Regions from separate parts of the Bacillus sp. ABA4_010 genome, predicted to be linked through region 2. Evidence: riboswitches for the same ligand, from Rfam matches in the RefSeq annotation. Region 2 holds a riboswitch; each other region holds the start of a gene.
The links. Region 2 has a riboswitch for cyclic di-GMP ahead of ACXAEO_RS07310 (methyl-accepting chemotaxis protein). Riboswitches for the same ligand answer to the same signal wherever they lie in the genome.
Positions count from the first base shown of each region.

Region 1: linked by a shared signal. The riboswitch ahead of ACXAEO_RS15280 (anti-repressor SinI family protein) and the one ahead of ACXAEO_RS07310 (methyl-accepting chemotaxis protein) in region 2 are both predicted to bind cyclic di-GMP.
Region 3: linked by a shared signal. The riboswitch ahead of ACXAEO_RS13250 (ATP-grasp domain-containing protein) and the one ahead of ACXAEO_RS07310 (methyl-accepting chemotaxis protein) in region 2 are both predicted to bind cyclic di-GMP.
Region 4: linked by a shared signal. The riboswitch ahead of ACXAEO_RS05810 (helix-turn-helix domain-containing protein) and the one ahead of ACXAEO_RS07310 (methyl-accepting chemotaxis protein) in region 2 are both predicted to bind cyclic di-GMP.

Region 1 is NZ_JBSWUN010000003.1:2,835,198-2,838,278, reverse strand. Features, by position in the region: gene ACXAEO_RS15290 (oxidoreductase) at 1-577, shown strand, start outside; gene ACXAEO_RS15285 (hypothetical protein) at 688-903, opposite strand; cyclic di-GMP riboswitch class I at 1,483-1,570, shown strand; gene ACXAEO_RS15280 (anti-repressor SinI family protein) at 1,599-1,733, shown strand; gene ACXAEO_RS15275 (helix-turn-helix domain-containing protein) at 1,815-2,153, shown strand; gene ACXAEO_RS15270 (LPXTG cell wall anchor domain-containing protein) at 2,199-3,081, opposite strand, start outside.
Region 2 is NZ_JBSWUN010000003.1:1,242,071-1,245,151, forward strand. Features, by position in the region: gene ACXAEO_RS07305 (ABC transporter substrate-binding protein) at 1-676, shown strand, start outside; cyclic di-GMP riboswitch class I at 869-954, shown strand; gene ACXAEO_RS07310 (methyl-accepting chemotaxis protein) at 1,138-2,829, shown strand.
Region 3 is NZ_JBSWUN010000003.1:2,430,439-2,433,519, forward strand. Features, by position in the region: gene ACXAEO_RS13245 (methyl-accepting chemotaxis protein) at 1-805, opposite strand, end outside; gene ACXAEO_RS13250 (ATP-grasp domain-containing protein) at 802-1,980, opposite strand; cyclic di-GMP riboswitch class I at 2,191-2,274, opposite strand; gene ACXAEO_RS13255 (glycoside hydrolase domain-containing protein) at 2,636-3,081, shown strand, end outside.
Region 4 is NZ_JBSWUN010000003.1:934,152-937,232, reverse strand. Features, by position in the region: gene ACXAEO_RS05820 (YebC/PmpR family DNA-binding transcriptional regulator) at 1-545, opposite strand, end outside; gene ACXAEO_RS05815 (PilZ domain-containing protein) at 898-1,233, shown strand; gene ACXAEO_RS05810 (helix-turn-helix domain-containing protein) at 1,237-1,461, opposite strand; cyclic di-GMP riboswitch class I at 1,574-1,657, opposite strand; gene ACXAEO_RS05805 (YjfB family protein) at 1,836-2,024, shown strand; gene ACXAEO_RS05800 (hypothetical protein) at 2,142-2,438, shown strand; gene ACXAEO_RS05795 (hypothetical protein) at 2,613-2,864, shown strand.

The DNA of each region.
Region 1 (3,081 bases), 1.6 Mb from region 2:
AGTTCGCAATAAGCTATTAATTCAGCATGAGAAGCTCAGACAAGTTGAAATTAATTTTGAAGAGCTTTGCAATTATGAAGAAGAGTTTAATGTGGATGATGTGTTTTGCTGTTTAGGTACTACGATGAAAAAGGCGAAAACAAAAGCTAATTTTTTAAAGGTTGATTATGAATATCCGCTGACAGCTGCGAAACTTGCAGAGAAAAAACGGGTACGAAACTTTTTGACTATTACAGCAATTGGGGCAGACCTCCGTTCGCCGTTTTTTTACAATAAAGTAAAAGCCCAAACCGAAGAAGACATTTGCCATTTATACATTCGATCGACTCATTTCTTTCGTCCGTCTTTACTGCTTGGACAACGCAGTGAGATTCGCTTAGGTGAAAAGGTTGGAGAATATATGCTTAAAGGTATGTCCGTGTTTCTTATTGGAAAATGGCGTAAATTTAAGCCAATTAAAGCAGAAAATGTAGCGAAGGCTATGTTAGAAGCGGCATTAGAAGAACGTTCCGGTGTTCATATTCATGAAAGTGACATTATTTATTATGGAAATTGTCATGGAATGATTACAAATTAATAGTAGATTGTTTTCTATTCTAACTTAGCTCTCATCTATGAAAGATGAGAGCTAAGTCTTTTTTTAGCGATAATTTCAAAAAGAAAAGGCTAAAGGAATAAAATGAGCGGTTAATCACCGCCACCCCCGCCGCTGTCACTCCCACCCCCGGAGTCGTTGCTCCAGCTTGAGAAAGACGCATCAGAATCGTGATTGTCGTCTTTTTCGTAAGTAAATGGTGTAAAAGAGCTGGAAGTTCCGCTTGAACGATGATGTGATTTCGTTTTTCTCGAGAAGGCAGCGACGAGAAAAATAATGAAAATGATGATGAGAAAGGCAAATTCCAAAGAAATCGTCCCCCTTCTTTTCAAGTTATTGTAGTTATTGTCTCATTAATAACCATTTTATTCAATAAATGATGAGGGGTTGAAGTTAAGAGTGGAATTTTATTGCATAAAGGAAACTTTATTGCATGAAGGAAATAAACTGTATTAAAAGCATAAGGGGGTAATGTTGATGAAATGTCTTTCTTCCCAACAAAAAATTCAGCAATATGTGTACTTGTTTTATAAAATGGGTATTATTACTGAGCAGCAAAAAAATGAAATTATCAAAAAATAAAAATGATATATCAATCGACCTAGAAAGTTCGACATGACTGCGCTTTGGATATGTCGAACTTTCTAAATTTAAGCGGATGAATCAAGGGTAGTGCCATCCGCTTAGGAAGCCTTTGAAGAGAAACGTAAATGAAGATGGATGAACTTATTAAAGCGAACCGATAGGGAGAGAAATTTGTTTAAAAATATACAAAATTCTCTGACAACGTTCTACACGATTTTAGATGTTCGTCAATTATACTATTTTTATAGTGTAAACCTACTAGTAATATTGTATCTATGAAAAGCATAAAGTGAAGTAGAACTCTCGAGTAAGGGCAAACTTATTGAAAAATAAGGACGCAAAGTTACGGGTCTAACGTTGTTTTACAACTATGACGGCTGGACTGCCTGAGATACAAACTGTATTTTAGGAGGAGACTATGATTGCCAGAGAGAAACTATTAGATGAAGAATGGGTAGATCTAGTGTTAGAAGCATTGGATTTAGGTCTTACAGAAAAAGAGATTCAAGACTTTCTAACCAGCCAAATCCGACAGGAACAGTGTAAAAAATAGGTGTTTTTGTTGTCTTCCTATTAACGGAGATGGACCAGATATGATATGATAATGGGGTTAAGAGAAAGAGAAGGTGAAAATATGATCGGTCAACGCATAAAGCAATTACGCTTGCAAAAACAATTATCACTATCTGAACTAGCAGAGAAAGCAGGAGTCGCAAAATCATATTTAAGCTCAATTGAACGTAACCTTCAATCTAACCCTTCTGTCCAATTTTTGGAAAAAATATCAGCCGTACTAGGCATTTCTGTCCAATCACTTATTCAGCAAGAAAAAAAGGAAGTAAATTATGACCAGCTTGACTCTGACTGGGCAAACTTAGTGAGGGAGGCCATGGAGTCAGGGGTATCTAAAGAGGAATTTAAGCAATTTCTTGAATTCAATAAGTGGAAAATGAAACAAGATAAAGGGGAGTAGCGTTTATGAGAGCATAAACGCTTTTTTATTTTTGCTCAAAAGGTGCTATTGTTTATATTTTTTTCTTCTTTGTTGTATGAACAATAACATTATCCCTGCAGCAAGCATTACGATACCTGCGAACAAGAGGTTAAAGATATTTGTTGCCGTATTAGGCAGGAGAAGACCTGTCCTTTGAGCAGGCGTAGTTTGGTTGGAAGGGATGATAACGTCTTCGGATGCCAAAGGTCCTCCACTGTTTAAAGGCAGTTTATCATCAGGTAGTACATTACTTGTTTCGTCTGATGAATCATCAATAGTCGAAGTATTCTCTGGAGAGACGGGATCATCATCATTCTCTTCACCAGGATCTTGACTATTATCAGGGTCTTGGTCATTATCAGGGTCTTGGTCATTATCAGGGTCTTGGTCATTATCAGGGTCTTGGTCATTATCAGGGTCTTGGTCATTATCAGGGTCTTGGTCATTATCAGGGTCTTGGTCATTATCAGGGTCTTGGTCATTATCAGGGTCTTGGTCATTATCAGGGTCTTGGTCATTATCAGGGTCTTGGTCATTATCAGGGTCTTGGTCATTATCAGGGTCTTGGTCATTATCAGGGTCTTGGTCATTATCAGGGTCTTGGTCATTATCAGGGTCTTGGTCATTATCAGGGTCTTGGTCATTATCAGGGTCTTGATCGTTATCAGGGTCTTGGTCATTATCAGGGTCTTGATCGTCGTCTGAACCGCCTCCACCGCCACCACCATCGTTCATTCCTTCAGCATACAATACAATTTCAAATGAAGTAGTCAGTCCTTGAAATTCATTTCCAAGCTCAAAAGGCATTTCAATTCGAAAATGGATCGTTTCTTCTGTTCCTTTTGCTAAAAAGCGTGGGGAGAAATTCGAGAAATTTTTCAGATGACCATGGAAATACAAGTCCGTT
Region 2 (3,081 bases):
CTTAATCTCAGGAGCGGTTAACGGCGGAGCTGTTCTCGTAGCAAGTGAAGCAGCCAACATTAGCGATTTGAAAGATTTAGACGGAAAAAAAGTAGCCATTCCAGTTATCGGAAGCACACAGGACGTTATGCTTCGTAAAGCGCTTCAAGACGTGAACTTAAAGCCAACGACCAATGGAGGCACCGTAGAACTTTATGCAGCAGCTCCGGCTGATACGACTTCACTATTCATTCAAAACTCGGTAGATGCAGCCGCAACGCAAGAGCCGTGGGGCTATGTATTGGAAACACAAGCAAAAGGAAAGCTTTTGCTGAACTGGGATGAGTTTGCTTGGGGGAAAGAATCTACGAACACCGTTGTAGCCGCAAGTAAGGCGTTTAAAGAACAAGAAGAATATGTCGCTGCGTATTTAAAGGCACATAAAAAAGCAGTAGACTTTATCCAAAGCAATCCAGAAGAAAGTCAAACGGTTGTGATGGAACACTTAAAAGAATTGACTGGAAAAGAATTGAACAAAGAAGAAGTATCAGCAGCATTATCACGTTTAGAAGTCACAACAGACGTGAACGAACAGGTTATTCAAGAAATGGCTGATATTAGCCAAGAAGCAGGTTATGTTCCGAGCAACAACATTGAAGGCATGATTCAGCTGCAGTATTTAGAAGGATTGAAATAATCATTTTCTAAATCGATCTATATAGTTCGTAGAAAGAAGGGCATAGGTTAAGAGACCTGTGTCCTTTTTTCTGTTATAAAAATAGGACATTAGATTTTCTACTTGGAAGAAAAGCGTTAATTTCTATACAACTACGCCTTATTGTAGTAATATTCTAATAGTCTATAAGTGAGAAAAATGATTGAGTGAACAATTAAATATAGGCAAACTATCTTAAAGGATAGGACGCAAAGCTACAGGGGCTAATGTCTCAATGACAACGCCAGCCAGCTGCTCTTTTGACAAAGATTCCTTTAAACTGCCTCTCATTAACGGACGAAGCAGTTTTTTTATGTTCAAACGTAACACCCGGTCATTGGATCGCAATACGTCCTGCGGGGTCTCACAATAAAAGGCAATAGTATAACGGGCGTTCATTGAAAAGTCGGCACCACTTAAAAGTATTTGGAGGTAATAAAAAGATGAAATTAACAATCAAGAAAAAGCTCATTAGCAGTTTCCTCCTCGTCACTCTTATTTTTAGTTTGGCATCTTTTTTTTCTTATAAAAATGCGAAAGAGATGAACGAGTCTTACGATTATTTATTAGGAACAGTGGCAGAGTTGCGGTCTATTGCAGAAGAAATTCATACGTATACAGCTTTGCAAATCGGTTACTACCGGGCCTATATGCTATATGAAGAGGAAGAATATCGAGACAAGCTCAATGAAGCGAACGCCGTAATTGATGCGTTAGTTGAAAAAGGAAACGAGATTGCTACATTACAAGAAACAAGAGATCGGCTGAATGCTATCGGCGGATTGAATGAAGAATTCCGAGAAACGACTAACCGCACTATAGATACAGCTGGAATCGATAAAGAACAATCGGTTGCTCAAGGGTTAAAAGAAATTGTCCCAATTAGCAAAGAACTGACAGAAAACACGGAGTCGATGAGCAGTTGGCTGAAAAACGATATTATGATTCCGCGAGTAGAGGAAACGAAAGAGCATTCTGCTGATGTGTTAACTCAAGTGATGATTTTAAGCATCATCGCTTCATTAATAGCGATAGCCAATGGATTCATTAGCTCACATTTAATTTCTACCCCCATTATTAAGTTGAATGAGGTAACGAAAAAAGTAGCAGCAGGTCAGTTAAATGTTGAAATGGTGCGTATTAAAGGGAAAGATGAGCTATATGATTTAAATGAATCATTCAAGCAAATGACGGAGCATTTACGTGAGATGATTGGAGGAATTGCGGCTAATTCCGATCAAGTGGCAGCTTCTGCGGAGCAATTAAATGCAAGTGCCGGCCAGTCCAACCGAGCAGCCGAAACTGTGGCCGCGGCGATTCAAGAAATTGCTGGAGGGGCAGAAGCGACGACATTAAGACTTGATGAAAACTCCAAATCTCTGAAAGAAGTGCTTGAAGGCATTGTCCAAATTTCTCAAAGCTCTGATCAAGTAGCCCGTCTATCGAACGAAACAACTGTTGAAGCGGAAGAAGGCGGACGATTTGTCGAGAAAAATTTAGAACAAATGCGATTTATCCATGAATCAGTCAGCCGTTCGAATGAAGTGATTTCCAATTTATCTGAGCGTTCGAAAGAAATCGGCTATATATTAGATGTCATTAGCAACATTGCCGCACAAACGAATTTATTGGCCTTAAATGCAGCGATTGAAGCGGCAAGAGCAGGCGAACATGGAAAAGGTTTTGCGGTTGTAGCGGATGAAGTCAGAAAACTGGCGGAGCAATCACAGCAGTCCGCTCAAAGCATCGCTGACTTAGTGAACATCGTGCAAAAAGATACAGAAGAGTCTGTTGCAATTATGAATGAAGTAATGGAAAATGCGAAGCAAGGTGTCGAAATATCAGAAGCAACATCTAATAAATTTGTTCAAATATTAGGCAGCACAAGAAAGATAGCACCACAAATCGAAGACGTAACGGCAACGGTTCAACAAATGTCAGCAAGCCTCCAAGTGGTGTCACAATCAGCGTCTGAAATCTCAGGATTAGCGGAGATGAATGCATCCAGTTCTGAAGAAGTCGCTGCATCGACAGAAGAGCAGTTAGCATCGATGGAAGAAATTGAAGCATCGGCTCAATCGCTTGCCACGATGGCAGAAGAATTAAAGGCCCTTGTGAACAAGTTTAAAATTTAATCCTATGCTTTTCTAAAAAAAGAGCTGTCCAATAAGTCCTAAATCCTTCATCAAATAGTTTTTTCTGTTCCATATGAAATGGATCGCGTATCAAAACCTGCAGTATTCACGAATTTTCGTCACGATCCATTTTGAGGGGAATGTCTGAAAAGAGGTTGTTTTTTTCTCTTTTCAGACATTCCCCTCATCTGTTTCATTGTGTATAGGCTCATGTTATAATTAAGAGCTTTAGAATGATTTCTAAATGAACGG
Region 3 (3,081 bases), 1.2 Mb from region 2:
CTGATTTTTCTCTTACGCTCTCAATGATATTCTGTAGATTTTGTCTCATCTCTTCGAAGCTGGCCGCTAATAATCCAATTTCATCATCACGTTTTATATTAATCTCGTGACTCAAATTTCCTGATGCAATACTATTCGCAAAGTCCGCTAAACGCTTAATAGGACTCGAAATACGGTTTCCAATATAAAACGCTAAAAGACCGCCAAGTACTACAGCCGCAATAAGGAAAATAGACGGATACAAAATCATCTGCTTTTGCAAATCCATGACGAAGGTTGCATCCATATCAATTCCGATAATAGCATCGGCATTATCAATTGGGAGGAAAAACGATTTATGTACTCCCCACTTATCTTCATAAATATCACTGGACACTTCGCTTTTTTGCTCGAACGACTGTTTTTGATCAGCTGTAAAAGGCGATTCAACCATGAAATCTTCACTGCCGTTCAACGCCACTATCACATCTTGACCATTTACCCGTGATAACACATACACATACTCAATACCTTTGCGTGCTTCTATGAAAGTATCTAAGTATTGCTTTAAGTCATTACCGTATTCCTCAGGATTTTCCATTACCTGCTCGATAAAGTCACTATCCAGTCCCCCAGCTAACGTCCTTCCATTTTCTTGCAGTCTATTATCAAATTGAGATAATACATGATTATTTGTAATAGAATTCATAACATTTCCTAAGAAGCCACCGATTACAAGTGCAAAAATAAGAAAAGGGACTAAAAAACTAACAACAAGCTGTGCTTTAATCGACGTTTTAGGATGTAACAAGGGAATTTTTTTCATCGGTTCTTCTCCTGAAAAGTTTTTAATTGCTTCATTTGAATGAACTGCGTCAAATCTAGCTGTAACACTTTATTGTTTTCTTGTAAATCAGGGCTCTTAAAGAAAACAATCGCGAATGTTCGATCATTTTGAGCATGAATTTCCCGATATTCTAAAAGATGTGTGAATTCTTTTTTAAACGCGCTATGATCTACCTTCTCGACAAGAGACTGTGAAACATTCGATGGAATTTCTGCACAACAGAAGCTGTAAACAGCTGTATCCATTTCTTCCATCACAGCTTTCCAATCAGGACTTGTTCCAAGGAAGTAATGTTCATATACGTTACATCCGTACGCGTAAAAACCTAAATCCGTTGTTCCAGCTCCTGCAAAACGCAACGGGTTCACTTCAATTGGCACAACACGGCTCCTATGCTTCTTGATCTCAAAATGAACTGGATAATTTTTTAAAGGAACAACTTCTTTCAATTTCATCATAAATGAAAGAATATCATCATGAATCTCTTCGATTACTTCCTTCGAGGTGAAATAAATCCGGTCAGACGTATCATATTCGTCTTTGAATTGCCTTTTAAACATGTTCAAAATCACTGGATTTCCTTCATGATCAAAGTAACCGTCTACTGCATACTCGTCGCCTTGAATCCATTCTTCGATTAAAATATGATTCCCATTGATGACATTTTGATTGTAAACATTTTGAGAAAGAATAAAATCGGCATGGAGTTTATCAAGAGCTTGGTTCCATTCGTCTGCATTTTTGATTTTGTAAACTCCGACACTTGAATAGCCCATCGTTGGCTTGATGACGACTGGAAATGGAATACGTTCTGTGTCCAGTTTAAACAGCTCAGCAATACCGACCACTTTATAAAAATAATCAGGATATATGTTAGAAAGAAGACTTCGGAGTTCCCCTTTATCTTTCAACGTTTTTGACCACAGATATTGCTTACTATCAGGTGCATTCGCTTCAAGTAAAGTTAAACAACTCTCCGAATTCGTTAGCAAACGTTGTTGATCATTCCATCTAGTGAAAAAATCTTCTGCGCGTAAGCCGGATAATTCACTTGAACTCTCTTTATCTGTTTCCTCTTTTAACACAGGAATTTCAAGTTTCTTTAACGTTTCGACTAAAAGGGGTGAAATAATTTGTTCATTAATGATAATCATATAACCATTCCTTTCCTAGCTGATTGTACATTCAATTCGGATTCATCGTTGCTGCGAGTCGATTAGCATTGGCATCCCTTCATTATCGCTACTTTCCGCCTAACACTTTTTCTGTTCACCAATTTTAAGCTCGGGGTTTTGCTGTCATAAAAAAACCACTCCGAAAAAGAGTGGATTCATACATTGTTCAACAAAATGTATTCCAGCTTCTTCGGTAACCCGGCTGCCATTGCATCACGCTTTAGACCCGTGGCTTTGCGTCCTTGCTTTTCAACAAGTTTGCCTTTATCGGAAAATAATAATGAAATGAAACACAAGACTATCTTAGTATAAATAAGAATAAATATCTACATTTTTCTACAAATAACTGGATTTTTTTCTTTAAAATTCGACATTCACCACTATTTTCATAGGTATATTGTTTTATATAGATTTACTTGCATAATTCGACACCTCTTCATTCAATCGAGAAGTACCACCATCATTGATTCAGACAACTTAAGTTTTCTCTCAAAGCTTTAGAACATTTAGTATGACCACTCTTTAGTGATGTCGAATGTCCTAGGTCGATTTATATCAATGAAAGAAGGTTTAGCCCAGACTGTTCTATCATATACATGAAGGAGGTTCGACTTACTATCGCGGAGGTGACAAAATGGTAAGAGTGGTATGGGGTGTCGACTCGGCGGCAAAAGTAACGGAAGAGTTATTTACTTGTGTCAAAAACAAGCTCGGTTATCCGAAATATTGGGGGCGTTATTTGACTGAGATTTCAAACGTATCAGATGGTTTGACAAAATCAGAGATTACCTTTCTCCGAAATCGAGACATCAAAGTCGTCCCTATCTATAACAAATTAAAGGAAGCGGTAGGCTATACCGAAGGAAGAGCTCGAGCCGTCAACACACTGTTTCACGCACGAAGACTAGGGATTCCTAAAAATAAAGTGCTATTCGCAAATATTGAGGATTACTTTGAAGTAGATGAAGCATGGATTCGGGGATGGGTAGAGGCGATGTATCCGAGCGGGTATCGACCTGGCATCTATCAAGATCCGGTCAAAGGAGCCTTTTCAGCTGCTTATTGCGAAGCCGTTCAAAA
Region 4 (3,081 bases), 310 kb from region 2:
TCTTGAACCGCATGAAATTGATCAGGTTCTGCATAAATGATGACCGCATCATCTTCTTCTAAAATGTCGCGCGCATCTACGTCTGCTTCCATTAAGATTTCAAGCGCTTCATCAGCCGTTTTGCCTTCAAGCCCGATAACTGCTGTTGCATCAAACATATACGATACAGATCCGCTCACACCCATATTCCCGCCATTTTTTCCAAAAGCCGCGCGAACATTTGATGCAGTTCGGTTCACATTATTTGTTAAAGCATCTACAATAACCATTGAACCATTTGGACCGAATCCTTCGTAACGAAGCTCGTCATAGCTTTCTTCTGAACTTCCTTTCGCTTTTTCAATTGCACGGTCAATGATCATTTTCGGGACATTATATGTTTTAGCACGTTCAAGCACGAATTTTAACGTTTGGTTTGATGCAGGATCTGGTTCACCTTGCTTCGCTGCCACATAGATTTCAAGCGCGAATTTAGAATATACACGACTTGTATTCGCATCTTTTGACGCTTTTTTTTCCTTAATATTGTTCCACTTACGTCCCATTACGTTTCACTCTCTTTCACTTTTAAATCTATATAAAATGATTAATGAGGAAGTTAAGGTACTTCTTCAAGGTTGCTAGTTGCCGACCACACAGTTCTACCAAGCTAGCCCATTGAAAAGGTCCCGCTTATCCACTAGATTGTATTATACCTCAATTACACACTATGTCACACGTTTAATGACAAAAAAATGGATTAGTAAAAGAAGAACATTATCTGTTGAACCGTTCAATATTTGAACAAATATTCTAAATTATTGCCTGCATAAATAAATCTGGTCATTAAAGTGAAAATATACATATACGTGACGATAAATATAGTGAAAAAGTATTGATTGCAGGCAGGTGTGTTTTATGAAAAAGCGTAAATATAAGAGAATCGACTTAACGTCCCCTCTTATGGTAAAAGGAAAAATTCAAAAATATAAAAACAAATATAGCTTAAGTCATACGACATTACTCAAAGTAGAAAACATGAGCATGACGGGATTACGCTTCACATCCGACCTTAATTTTCCCGTTACAAATGACCTTGTCTTATCGTTGGAATTCTCTTTACTTGGCCGAGACGTTCATTTACTTGGGACCATTGTATGGAAGCAAAAAACGACGACGAGCTATATTTACGGTTTTGAAATTGCTTCTACTAATATCGGGTACATGAAATCGGTAGCCATGTTGACGAGATAGCCATTACCTTTCTAAAAAATAATCTTGTGGAAGATTAAGAACATCCGTAATAATCTCAATTTGTTCTTTATATCTTTTTGGGTCAGGACTTTCTCCCCTTAAAATTCGATATAAAGTAGGTCGTGATATACCAACTAATTTAGAAAATGACGATTTAGTATATTTGTGCATCATCATGTAACATTGTAGATTTTTTCCAATCAATTTGCGGTGTTCAAAAAAATTCATAAACTTCTCTCCTCTTCAAATACTTATGATCCGAAGAAAGCGTGTCGACTTTTTCATGTCCGTCAAATAAAAAAGTCCCCTTGGGAAAGGTGGACGTCATCATTCCATCTTCTTCGGCAGCCCGGCTATCATTGCAAAATGCTTTAGACCCGTGGCTTTGCGTCCCTACCTTTCAATAGGTTTGCTATTATCGGATTAGGTTGTATAAAAATTAAGCGCAAAAATATTCTAACATAAAGTCACAATGAAGCAACATCTTTTAAAATAAAAAACACAAAAAAAGCAGAATATTATTTTAATTATTTTCTCCTCTAAATCTCTTTAATTTTGTTAAAATAAAACCGATAATAACAGTAAAAAGGGAGGTAATACTCATGGATATCGCCGCTTTATCTAGTGCACTTGCCAATACAACACTTCGTCAAGATGTGAATATGTCTTTAATGACAAACGCGATGGATACAGCCAAACAAAATAGTGAACAAATGATTGATATGATAAAAAGCACCACTCCCCAAGCTCCACATCCTACTCTTGGTCATTCCATTGACTTGAAAGGCTAATGACAATGAATGGGAGAGACATTCGAAGGCTGTATGCCATGTGAATGTCTCTTTTCTTTTGTACAGTGACCCAACTTAAACATTAACAATCAGAAAGTGTATGAATGGTGATGCAACATGACAACAGATATTATTAACGATTTACAAACAACCTTGTCCTTATACAAAGACAAGCCTTACCTCCCATTTTGGGGAGAAATTCTAATTATTCTTCAGCGATTGAAAAAGGAAGGAGCACACTCGGAAAACGAGTTTCTACTATATGAGTTGGTCTCTTCTCATCAAGTAACTTACCAGCCTAAAGGCCATAAATTTTGCATTAAAGCTCCTGATTTTAATATTATTTTAGATGAGTATTCGTTTATCAACTCTCTTCTCCAAGGGCGTTTTTGGCCAAAAGAAGCTAAATCATAACAGTTGTTTTTATCATCTAATATAAATGATGGTAGACCCACTCTTGTAACCATCCGTTTACCTGCTTAGTTCCTTAGGGTAAATGTATTTTATTACCACTGATACAAAAGTCACCTTTCGACATATTCCACACCATTTCTCCTATATGATTAATACTTATAGGAGGAATGCTAAATGTTACGAATTGAAATGCCAAACGACAAATCACATGCAATCCAATCACAATTATTAAACTTCCAAAAAGTTCATAAAAGCCGGATGAATTCAACCTCTGCTTATCATTTGGCAGCCTTTCTATTAGGTCTGAAAGTTATGGGCGTTAACATAGCCGTTAACAATCAATTTCACTCTCACACTAAAATCGCTACTTATATTTTAGAAGAATGGGATGGGAATATACAATTTATCCTCAAAAAAGAAGAATAACGTTTACTTTGCTAGTAAACGTAGCCTTTTTACAAAATTTTAATGTTACTCCGCCATAAAAAATGTTAATATTTAGGTGTCAATATATTACTTGTTAAGGAGTGAATATATGATCGCCAGTCTTCACCTATTGTCTACCGTTTTCTCTCTCATTTTAATCGTCGGCTCCTCCATCAAAAAAAGCAACAACACCCATCGCGACCTGCACAACGTTTTT